Linked DNA regions of Variovorax paradoxus. The protein of the gene in region 1 interacts with the protein of each later gene in a pairwise test. Links are inferred from orthologs where the notes say so. Each region holds a gene or a part of one and is shown on either strand. Other genes may lie near its edges.

The links. The genes of interacting proteins can lie anywhere in the genome.
Region 2: the proteins of QFZ47_RS15565 (region 1) and ndk interact in binary tests that used the Escherichia coli proteins (3 or more experiments, as listed by UniProt). The link is inferred for Variovorax paradoxus from one-to-one orthologs.

Annotation. Positions count from the first base shown.
Region 1 is NZ_JAUSXL010000002.1:2,522,981-2,527,963, forward strand. The notes cover bases 1,230-4,168. They hold QFZ47_RS15565 (uracil-DNA glycosylase), read left to right. Parts: upstream 1,230-2,308; coding sequence 2,309-3,028; downstream 3,029-4,168. Other genes in these bases: trpD (anthranilate phosphoribosyltransferase), read left to right, coding at 1,230-1,482; trpC (indole-3-glycerol phosphate synthase TrpC), read left to right, coding at 1,512-2,312; tuf (elongation factor Tu), read left to right, coding at 3,536-4,168. In the rest of the region: QFZ47_RS15550 (LysE family translocator), read left to right, coding at 1-436; more of trpD, read left to right, coding at 457-1,229; more of tuf, read left to right, coding at 4,169-4,729. UniProt on the Escherichia coli protein: Excises uracil residues from the DNA which can arise as a result of misincorporation of dUMP residues by DNA polymerase or due to deamination of cytosine.
Region 2 is NZ_JAUSXL010000002.1:5,114,698-5,119,705, reverse strand. Bases 1,371-4,334 are described here. They hold ndk (nucleoside-diphosphate kinase), read left to right. Parts: upstream 1,371-2,621; coding sequence 2,622-3,047; downstream 3,048-4,334. Other genes in these bases: pilW (type IV pilus biogenesis/stability protein PilW), read left to right, coding at 4,222-4,334; rlmN (dual-specificity RNA methyltransferase RlmN), read left to right, coding at 3,069-4,217; QFZ47_RS27905 (pseudouridine synthase), read left to right, coding at 1,371-2,470. Also shown: SMC-Scp complex subunit ScpB, read left to right, coding at 1-662; more of QFZ47_RS27905, read left to right, coding at 659-1,370; more of pilW, read left to right, coding at 4,335-5,008. UniProt on the Escherichia coli protein: Major role in the synthesis of nucleoside triphosphates other than ATP. The ATP gamma phosphate is transferred to the NDP beta phosphate via a ping-pong mechanism, using a phosphorylated active-site intermediate.

The DNA.
Region 1 (4,983 bases):
GCTCAAGTACGTCGGTGCGGCCTACCTGCTGTACCTTGGCGTGCGCATGGTGTTCTCGCGCGCCAAGGCGCCGGCCGATCTGCAGCAGGCGGCCGCCGCGCCGGACGAACGCGGGCTCAAGGGCATCTTTCTGGGCGGCTTCTGGACCAATGTGCTGAACCCCAAGGTCGCCTTGTTCTTCCTGGCCTTCGTGCCGCAGTTCATCGCGCCGGACGCCGACAACAAGGGCCTGTATTTCGTGCTGCTGGGCGTGCTGTTCAACCTGAATTCCATTCCCGTCATCGTGGGATGGGCCGCGTTCGCCGGCTGGATGGCGCGCAGGAGCGCCGTGCAGAAGGGCATGCACTGGCTCGACCGCGCGGCCGGCGTGTTGTTCATCGGCTTCGGCCTCAAGCTTGCATTCACGGACGCGCCGGCCGGCCGCGTCGGCCCCTGAAAACACCGAGGAGACTCCCCATGATCACCCCCCAGGAAGCACTGCAGCGCACCATCGAGCACCGCGAGGTGTTCCACGACGAGATGCTGCACATCGTGCGGCTCATCATGAGCGGCGAATGTTCGCCAGTGATGATGGCGGCGCTGATCACCGGCCTGCGCGTCAAGAAGGAAACCATCGGCGAGATCACCGCGGCCGCACAGGTGATGCGCGAGGTGTCGACCAAGGTGCCCGTGAAGGACACCACGCATCTGGTCGACATCGTCGGCACCGGCGGCGACGGCTCGCACACCTTCAACATCTCGACCTGCTCCATGTTCGTTGCGGCCGCGGCGGGCGCCAAGGTCAGCAAGCACGGCGGGCGCAGCGTGTCGAGCAAGTCGGGCAGTGCCGACGTGCTGGAGTCGCTGGGCGTCAACATCAACCTGCAGCCCGAGCAGATCGCGCGCTCCATCGAGCAGGTGGGCATCGGCTTCATGTTCGCGCCCAATCACCATCCGGCCATGAAGAACGTCGCGCCGGTGCGGAAGGAACTGGGCATCAAGACCATCTTCAACATCCTCGGGCCGCTGACCAATCCGGCCGGCGCGCCGAACATCCTGATGGGCGTGTTCCACCCCGACCTGGTGGGCATCCAGGTGCGCGCATTGCAGCGCCTGGGCACCGAGCACGCGATGGTGGTGTATGGGCGCGACGGCATGGACGAGATCTCGCTCGGCGCCGCCACCATGGTGGGCGAACTCAAGGACGGCGAGATACGCGAGTACGAACTGCATCCCGAGGACTTCGGCTTTGCCATGTCGAGCAACCGCGTGCTGCGCGTGGAAACGCCCGAGCAATCGAAGACCATGCTGCTCGGTGTGCTCGACAATCAGGCCGGCCCGGCGCTCGACATCGTGCTGCTCAATGCCGGCGCGGCCTTGTATGCCGCCAATGTGACCGATTCGATCGCCGCGGGCATCGAGCGCGCGCGCGAAGCCGTGGCATCGGGCGCGGCTCGCGCCAAGCTGGCCGAGCTGGTCCAGGCCTCCACGGCCGCGGCGTGAAGCAGGAAAACAGCCAGGAACGCAGAAAAATGTCCGACATCCTCGACAAGATCATTGCCGTCAAGCGGCAGGAAATTGCTGCAGCGCAGAAGAGAAGCCCGCTCGAAGCCGTGCGCTTCGACGCCGAGAGCCGCGTGCTGACGCGCGATTTCGAGGGCGCGCTGCGCGCCAAGATCGCCGCCGGTCACGCCGCCGTGATCGCCGAAGTCAAGAAAGCCAGCCCGAGCAAGGGCGTGCTGCGCGAGGACTTCATTCCGGCCGACATCGCGCAGAGCTATGCCGAAGGCGACGGCCAGATCAGCGCCGCCTGCCTCTCGGTGCTGACCGACAAGCAGTTCTTCCAGGGCGGCGTCGATTACCTCAAGCAAGCCCGCGCCTCGTGCGACCTGCCGGTGCTGCGCAAGGACTTCATCGTCGACGCCTACCAGGTGTACGAATCGCGCGCGATGGGCGCCGATGCCGTCCTGTTGATCGCCGCTGTCCTCGACGATGCGCAGATGAAGGACTACGAAGCCATTGCGCGCGGGCTCGGCATGGCGGTGCTGGTCGAAGTGCACGACGCGGCCGAACTCGAACGCGCGCTCGGCCTCAAGACGCCGCTCATCGGCGTGAACAACCGCAACCTGCGCAATTTCGAGGTGTCGATCCAGGCCACCATCGACCTGCTGCCCAGGCTGCCGGCCGACCGGCTGGCCGTCACCGAATCGGGCATCGCCACGCGCGAGGACGTGGCAACGCTGCGCGCGGCCGGCGTTCACGCCTTCCTGGTCGGCGAAGCCTTCATGCGTGCCAAGGAACCCGGCGAGGCGCTCGCTGCATTGTTCAAATGAACCGGCCCGATCAGCTGGCGAGCAGCGATCCCGCCGATTGGCCCGTCGCACCAGGCTGGCAGCCGCTGGTGGACGGCTTCTTTGCCGGCATCGTGGGGCAGAAGCTGCGCAGCTTCCTGCGCGAGCGCCTCGACGCGGGCGCGGTCATCTTCCCGCCGCAGCCGCTGCGGGCACTGGAACTGACGCCGCCCGACGAAGTGCGCGTCGTCATCCTGGGGCAGGACCCGTACCACGGCCGTGGCCAGGCGGAAGGGCTTGCGTTCTCCGTGGCGTCCGGCGTGGCGCTGCCGCCGTCGCTGCGCAACATCTTCAAGGAACTGCAGCGCGACCTTGGAACGCCCCCGCCGCCGTTTCCGAATCCTGGCGGCAGCCTGGTGAAATGGGCGACCCACGGCGTGCTGCTGCTCAACACCTGCCTCACGGTCGAGGAAGGGCTGCCGGCCAGCCATTCGGGCCGCGGCTGGGAGGTGCTGACCGACGCCGTGATCCGCCATGTATCCGACGGTGCCAAACCCGTTGTTTTTATGCTCTGGGGCTCGCATGCGCAAAGTAAGCGCGCGTTGATCGACATTGGCCGCCATAAGGTGCTGATGTCGAATCATCCGTCGCCGCTTTCCGCCCTGCGCCCGCCGGTTCCGTTCATCGGTTGCGGCCATTTCGGCGAGGCGCGCGCATGGCGGCTGGCGCAGCAGCCGGACGGCGGAATTCACGGATAATGCCGGCTGTTCCGCCTCGTGCAGTTCCCCCGCATCTTCTTGGTGCTGAGTTCTGCGTAGTCACAAAACCGTGCTATATTTCGAGGTTCGCCGGAGAGGTGGCCGAGTGGTTAATGGCAGCAGACTGTAAATCTGCCCTCTTACGAGTACGCTGGTTCGAATCCAGCCCTCTCCACCAGCGATGAATTTGGTTTCTAAGAGCGATTGGATCTAGCGCTTTGGGTGCCCTTGGAGTGCCCCCGATGCGGGAGTAGTTCAATGGTAGAACCCCAGCCTTCCAAGCTGATGACGCGGGTTCGATTCCCGTCTCCCGCTCCAGAGACCCGGTTCGGCGCCGGAAGCGATTGGTTAGACAAAAAGCCCTTTTGGCTCAGTGGTAGAGCACCCCCTTGGTAAGGGGGAGGTCGCGGGTCCGATTCCCGCAAAGGGCACCAGTTTCTGGGGGTTGCAACGGCAGGTTTGCAACCCATCTGCATACGTTGAAATCGTTTTTTTCGGAGTCGAAAAATGGCAAAAGGTAAATTCACCCGCACCAAGCCGCACGTGAACGTGGGCACGATCGGTCACGTCGACCACGGCAAGACCACGCTGACGGCTGCGATCGCCACGGTGCTGTCGGCCAAGTTCGGCGGCGAAGCCAAGGCCTACGACCAGATCGACGCGGCGCCCGAAGAAAAGGCCCGCGGCATCACCATCAACACCGCCCACGTCGAGTACGAAACGGCCAACCGCCACTACGCCCACGTCGACTGCCCCGGCCACGCCGACTACGTCAAGAACATGATCACCGGTGCCGCCCAGATGGACGGCGCCATCCTCGTGTGCTCGGCCGCCGACGGCCCCATGCCCCAGACCCGCGAGCACATCCTGCTGGCGCGCCAGGTGGGTGTGGGCTACATCATCGTGTTCCTGAACAAGTGCGACATGGTGGACGACGCTGAACTGCTCGAGCTCGTCGAAATGGAAGTGCGCGAGCTGCTCGACAAGTACGAGTTCCCGGGCGACGACACCCCCATCATCCACGGCTCGGCCAAGCTCGCCCTCGAAGGCGACAAGGGCAAGCTGGGTGAAGAAGCCATCATGAAGCTGGCCGACGCCCTGGACACCTACATCCCGACGCCCGAGCGCGCCGTGGACGGCACCTTCCTGATGCCTGTGGAAGACGTGTTCTCGATCTCCGGCCGCGGCACCGTCGTGACCGGCGCCGTCGAGCGCGGCGTGATCAAGGTCGGCGAGGAAATCGAGATCGTGGGCATCCGCCCGACCGTCAAGACCACCTGCACCGGCGTGGAAATGTTCCGCAAGCTGCTCGACCAGGGCCAGGCCGGCGACAACGTCGGCGTGCTGCTGCGCGGCACCAAGCGCGAAGAAGTCGAGCGCGGCCAGGTGCTGTGCAAGCCCGGCTCGATCAAGCCGCACACGCACTTCACCGCCGAGGTGTACGTGCTGTCCAAGGACGAGGGCGGCCGTCACACGCCGTTCTTCAACAACTACCGTCCGCAGTTCTACTTCCGCACCACGGACGTGACCGGCGCGATCGAGCTGCCCGCGGACAAGGAAATGGTCATGCCTGGCGACAACGTCAGCATCACCGTGAAGCTGATCAACCCGATCGCGATGGAAGAAGGCCTGCGCTTCGCCATCCGCGAAGGCGGCCGCACCGTGGGTTCGGGCGTCGTGGCAAAGATCCTCGACATCTGAGCCGAGTAAAGAGTACCGGAGGGGTATAGCTCAATTGGCAGAGCGTCGGTCTCCAAAACCGAAGGTTGTAGGTTCGATTCCTACTGCCCCTGCCACCTAGGTGGCACCTCCGAAAAAAGCCCGTCGTTGACCCGATGGGAGGCTAAAAAAAGACCATCGTTGACCCGATGGAAGGCTAAAAAAGCCCATCGTGACCCGATGGGCTTCGGCGTCTCAAGAAGGCGCATTGAATTGAAGGCCGAAAGGCCACAGGA
Region 2 (5,008 bases), 2.6 Mb from region 1 along the record:
GCGGCTGGCGCTTCCAGAGCCGGCCCGAGATGCGCGACCACCTCGATCGCCTGCATCCCGAGAAGCCACCGCGCTACACCCGCGCTGCGCTCGAAACGCTGGCCATCATTGCCTACCGCCAGCCGGTCACGCGCGGCGACATGGAAGACATCCGCGGCGTCACCATCAACTCCCTCATCCTCAAGCAGCTCGAGGATCGCGGCTGGGTCGAGGTGATCGGCCACCGCGAAACCGTCGGCCGCCCGGGGCTGTACGCCACCACGCGGCAGTTCCTCGACGACCTCGGCCTCGCATCGCTCGACCAGCTGCCGCTGATCGAAACGCCGGCCCAGCAGGCGGCGCTGGTCGACGCGCTCGACCAGGCGTCGGGCAACCAGCCCGGGCTGCCCATGGACATTCCGAGCGACTCCGACGCCGATGCCTCGGCCATGTCCGACGCCGAAGCAGACGCAGAACCTGCCCTGGCCGCGGCCGAGGTCCCCGAAGCCGTCGAGGCCGCCGAGGCCGCCGCTGCGCAATTCGCCGAGGACGCGGTCTCTCCCGAAGAGCCCGCGGACATCCCGGCCTCCACGGAAGCCGAGCCTCCCGTCGAGCTCGAAACCGAAGCACCGTCGCCCGACGAGTCCGATCCCCACGCTGTTCCTCCCGGAAAAACCCCATGAGCCCCTCCGACAACGACGACGCGGCCATCGTGCCGGTCCCGCCAGAATCCAAGAAGAAAAAGGCGAAAGCGGCACTGTCCGGCCAGTCTTCGGACGCCGAAGCGGGCGCGCCCGCGGCAGCAGCCGGCGAGGGCGAGGCTCCAAAGAAGCCGCGCGCTCCACGCAAGAAAAAAGTCGTGGAACCGGTGGCCGGGGATGGCGAATCGAGGGTGCCTGCCGTGGACGAAGCCTCTGAACCTGTGGCTCAGGCGGCAGATGCGGCCCCTGCCGCCGCCCCCCTGCCGGCCGCGCCCGGCGAGCCCGCTGCGCCCGTCGAACACCGGGAGCGCCGCGTGCAAGAGGATGCCCGCGCCTCCAGCGACGACGAAGAAGAGGAAGAGGAAGAAGAACCCGACGAGGAAGAGGACGACCTCGACCGCGCGCGCCGCGCCGCCGAGCGCGAGCAGCGCAATGCACTGCCGCCCGAGCCCATCCGCTTCGCAGACGTCATCTCGGGCCAGTTCGACGCCGACGAAGAGAGCCCCGAAGTCCCGCCGCTCAAGCGCGTGCTGCTGCCCGAGGCTGACTCGCCCAAGCTGCACAAGGTGCTGGCGCAGGCGGGCCTGGGCTCGCGGCTCGAGATGGAAGCGCTCATTCTCCAGGGCCGCATCTCGGTGAACAACGAGCCGGCCCACATCGGCCAGCGCATCCAGTACGGCGACCAGGTCAAGATCAACGGCAAGCCAATCCGCTACCGCATTGCGCCGCCTCCGCCGCGCGTCATCGCCTACCACAAGCCGGTGGGCGAGGTCGTGACGCACGACGATCCGCAGAACCGTCCCACGGTGTTCCGCAAGCTGCCGCGCCTGCAGCAGGGCAAGTGGCAATCGGTCGGCCGGCTCGACCTGAACACCGAAGGCCTGCTGCTGTTCAGCAGCTCCGGCGATCTTGCCAACCAGTTGATGCACCCGCGCTTCGGCCTGGAGCGCGAGTACGCCGTGCGCGTGCTGGGCGCGCTCAATGCCGAGGAAAAGAAGAAGCTGCTCGAAGGCGTTCGCCTCGACGATGGCATGGCCCAGTTCGGCACCATCGAGGAGGGCGGCGGCGAAGGCTCCAACCATTGGTACCGCGTCACCATCTCCGAAGGCCGCAACCGCGAAGTGCGGCGCCTGTTCGAATCGGTGGGGCATGCGGTCAGCCGGCTGATCCGCATCCGCTACGGCGCCATGGTGCTGCCGCGCGGCCTGAAGCGCGGCGCCTGGATGGAACTCGACGAGCGCGACATCAACGCGCTGTTCCAGGCCTCGGGCGGCGGTGCGCCGCGTCCGCAGCAGCAGCAACGCGGGCCGGGCCAGGAAGGCGCCGGCGGCGGGCGCAACGGACGCAACAAGAAGCGGCGCGGCAATCGCAACGCCGGCGGCGGACAACCGCAGCCGCGCGACATGCGCGATCCGCGCGATGACGGCCGCGAGGCGCCCATTCCGAATCCGCTGGGCGACGGCCGGCCGCCGCGTGGAGAACGCGGCGGGCGTGGTAGCAACCGAGGCGGTGGCGCTGGCGGCAATGCAGGCATGCCGCCGCAAGGCCGTCGCGGCAGCAACAACAGCAACAACAGCAACCGGGGCAACCGCCAGGGCGAGGAGCGTCCGCCGAGCGGCGCGAACCAGCCCGATCCGATGAAGACCTCGCTCGGCTACATCGGTGCCGACAGCTTTTCCCGCCAGCGCAAGGAGCAGCGGCAGGGACCGGGGCGCCGCGGTGGCGGTCCGGCCGGCGGCGGCTTTGGCGGGCAGGGCGGCCCCGGCGGAAATCGGCGCCGCGGGCGCTGAAAGCCAGTTCTCCAGCGCAGCCTTTCGCGGGGTTTTCACCAATCCCGGGGGCTGCGCCGGTTAAAATCAGAGGCTTTGTCGACCTACGATGCAACATATTCGTTGCAGTTGTGACAAAACACTTCAAAATCAAAGCTCAGGAAGCACCTCAATGGCCATCGAACGTACCCTTTCCATCATCAAGCCCGACGCCGTCGCCAAGAACGTCATCGGCAAGATCGTTTCCCGCTTCGAAGCTGCCGGCCTCAAGATCGTTGCCGCCAAGCTGGTGCATCTGTCGCGCAACGAAGCCGAGCAGTTCTACGCGGTTCACAAGGAACGCCCGTTCTTCAAGGACTTGGTCGAGTTCATGATTTCCGGCCCCGTCTTCGTGCAAGTGCTCGAAGGCGACGACGCCATCGCCAAGAACCGCGACCTGATGGGCGCCACGGACCCCAAGAAGGCGGCCCCGGGCACCATCCGCGCCGACTTCGCCGACAGCATCGACGCCAACGCCGTGCACGGCTCGGACGCCGCTGAAACCGCCGCGAACGAAGTGGCATTCTTCTTCGCCGGCCTCAACGTCTACGCGCGCTGAAGCCGGACGCCAGCTGATTTCATGACCACGGCCAATCTGCTCGAATTCGATCTCGAGGGGCTGGCTGCGTTCTGCGAAAAGCTCGGCGAGAAGCGATTCCGCGCCACGCAGCTGTTCCGCTGGATCCACCAGCGTGGCGCCAGCGACTTCGCCCAGATGACCGATCTGGCCAAGTCGCTGCGCGAAAAGCTCGCCACCACCGCGCGCGTCGAGGCCTTGCCGGTCCTGACGCAGCACGAATCCAGGGACGGCACGATCAAGTGGCTGTTCGACGTCGGCGACGGCAATGCCGTCGAAGCCGTATTCATTCCCGAGGACGACCGCGGCACGCTGTGCGTGTCGTCCCAGGCCGGCTGTGCGGTGGGTTGCCGCTTTTGCTCCACGGGGCATCAGGGCTTCAGCCGCAACCTGAGCACGGGCGAAATCGTCGCCCAGCTGTGGTTTGCCGAACACTTCCTGCGCAAGCACCTGAAGCGTGACGACCGCGTCATCTCCAACGTGGTGATGATGGGCATGGGCGAACCGCTGCAGAACTACACGGCGCTGGTGCCCGCGCTGCGCACCATGCTCGACGACAACGCCTACGGCCTGTCGCGCCGGCGCGTGACCGTGTCGACCTCCGGCGTCGTGCCGATGATCGACCGCCTGGGCGCCGACTGCCCGGTGGCCATGGCCGTGTCGCTGCATGCGCCCAACGATGCGCTGCGCGACGATCTCGTGCCGCTCAACCGCAAGTACCCGATTGCCGAGCTGCTCGAGGCCTGCAAGCGCTACCTGGTGCATGCGCCGCGCGACTTCATCACTTTCGAGTACTGCATGCTCGATGGCGTCAACGACCAGCCCGAGCATGCGAGGCAACTGGTGGAACTCGTTCGCACCCATGGTGTGTCGTGCAAGTTCAACCTGATTCCGTTCAATCCGTTTCCGGCTTCGGGCCTTCTGCGTTCGCCGCAGCCGCGGGTGCTGGCCTTTGCCAGGACGCTGAGCGAGGCCGGCCTCGTGACCACCGTGCGCAAGACGCGCGGCGACGACATCGATGCGGCCTGCGGACAGCTGGCCGGCGACGTCAAGGACCGTACCCGCGCGGCCGAACGCATGGCCCAGCGCCGTGGCTCGGAGCGCACCATTGTTTTGCATCCGGTTCGCAAGACCGCCCCCCAGGAGCATTGACCCAATGAGGATGGCCCTTCCGATGACGACCGCGAGCGCGCAGCGACGGGTGGCTGCAGGCTTTGCCGGCGTCGCCGTGGCGTTTCTGCTCGCGGGCTGCGTCAACACGCGAACCACCACCACCAGCCTGGCCGACACCAGCTCGGCCAAGGGCGCCGAGATGGTCACCGAATCCGACGAAAGCAGCCGGCAGCGCCGCGCGCGGCTGCGCATGGAGCTCGCCGCCGGCTACTTCGAGCACGGCCAGACCACCGTCGCGCTCGACGAGATCAAGCAGGCGCTGGTTGCCGACCCCAACTATGCGGACGCCTACAGCCTGCGAGGCCTGGTCTACATGCGGCTCGAGGATGCGGGCCTGGCGGAGGACAGCTTTCGCCGTGCCATTGCCATCAATCCGCGCGACCCCAACACCCGCCACAACTACGGCTGGCTCCTGTGCCAGCAGAACCGCTATGGCGATGCGGCCCAGCAGTTCACGGAGGCACTCGCGGTGCCGAGCTACACCGACCGTTCCAAGACGCTCATGACGCAGGGCGTCTGCCAGCTCAAGGCGGGCCAGCGTGCAGAGGCGGAGCGCAGTCTCACGCAGGCCTACGAGATCGACGCCGGAAATCCGGTGGTCGGATTCAACCTGGCCTCGCTGCTGGCACAGCGCGAAGAATGGTCGCGTGCGCAGTTCTACATCCGCCGCGTCAACAACAGCCCTTCGGCCAGTGCCGAAACGCTCTGGCTCGGCGTCAAGATCGAACGACGGCTCAACAACCGCGAAGCAGTGGCGCAGTTGGGAGGAC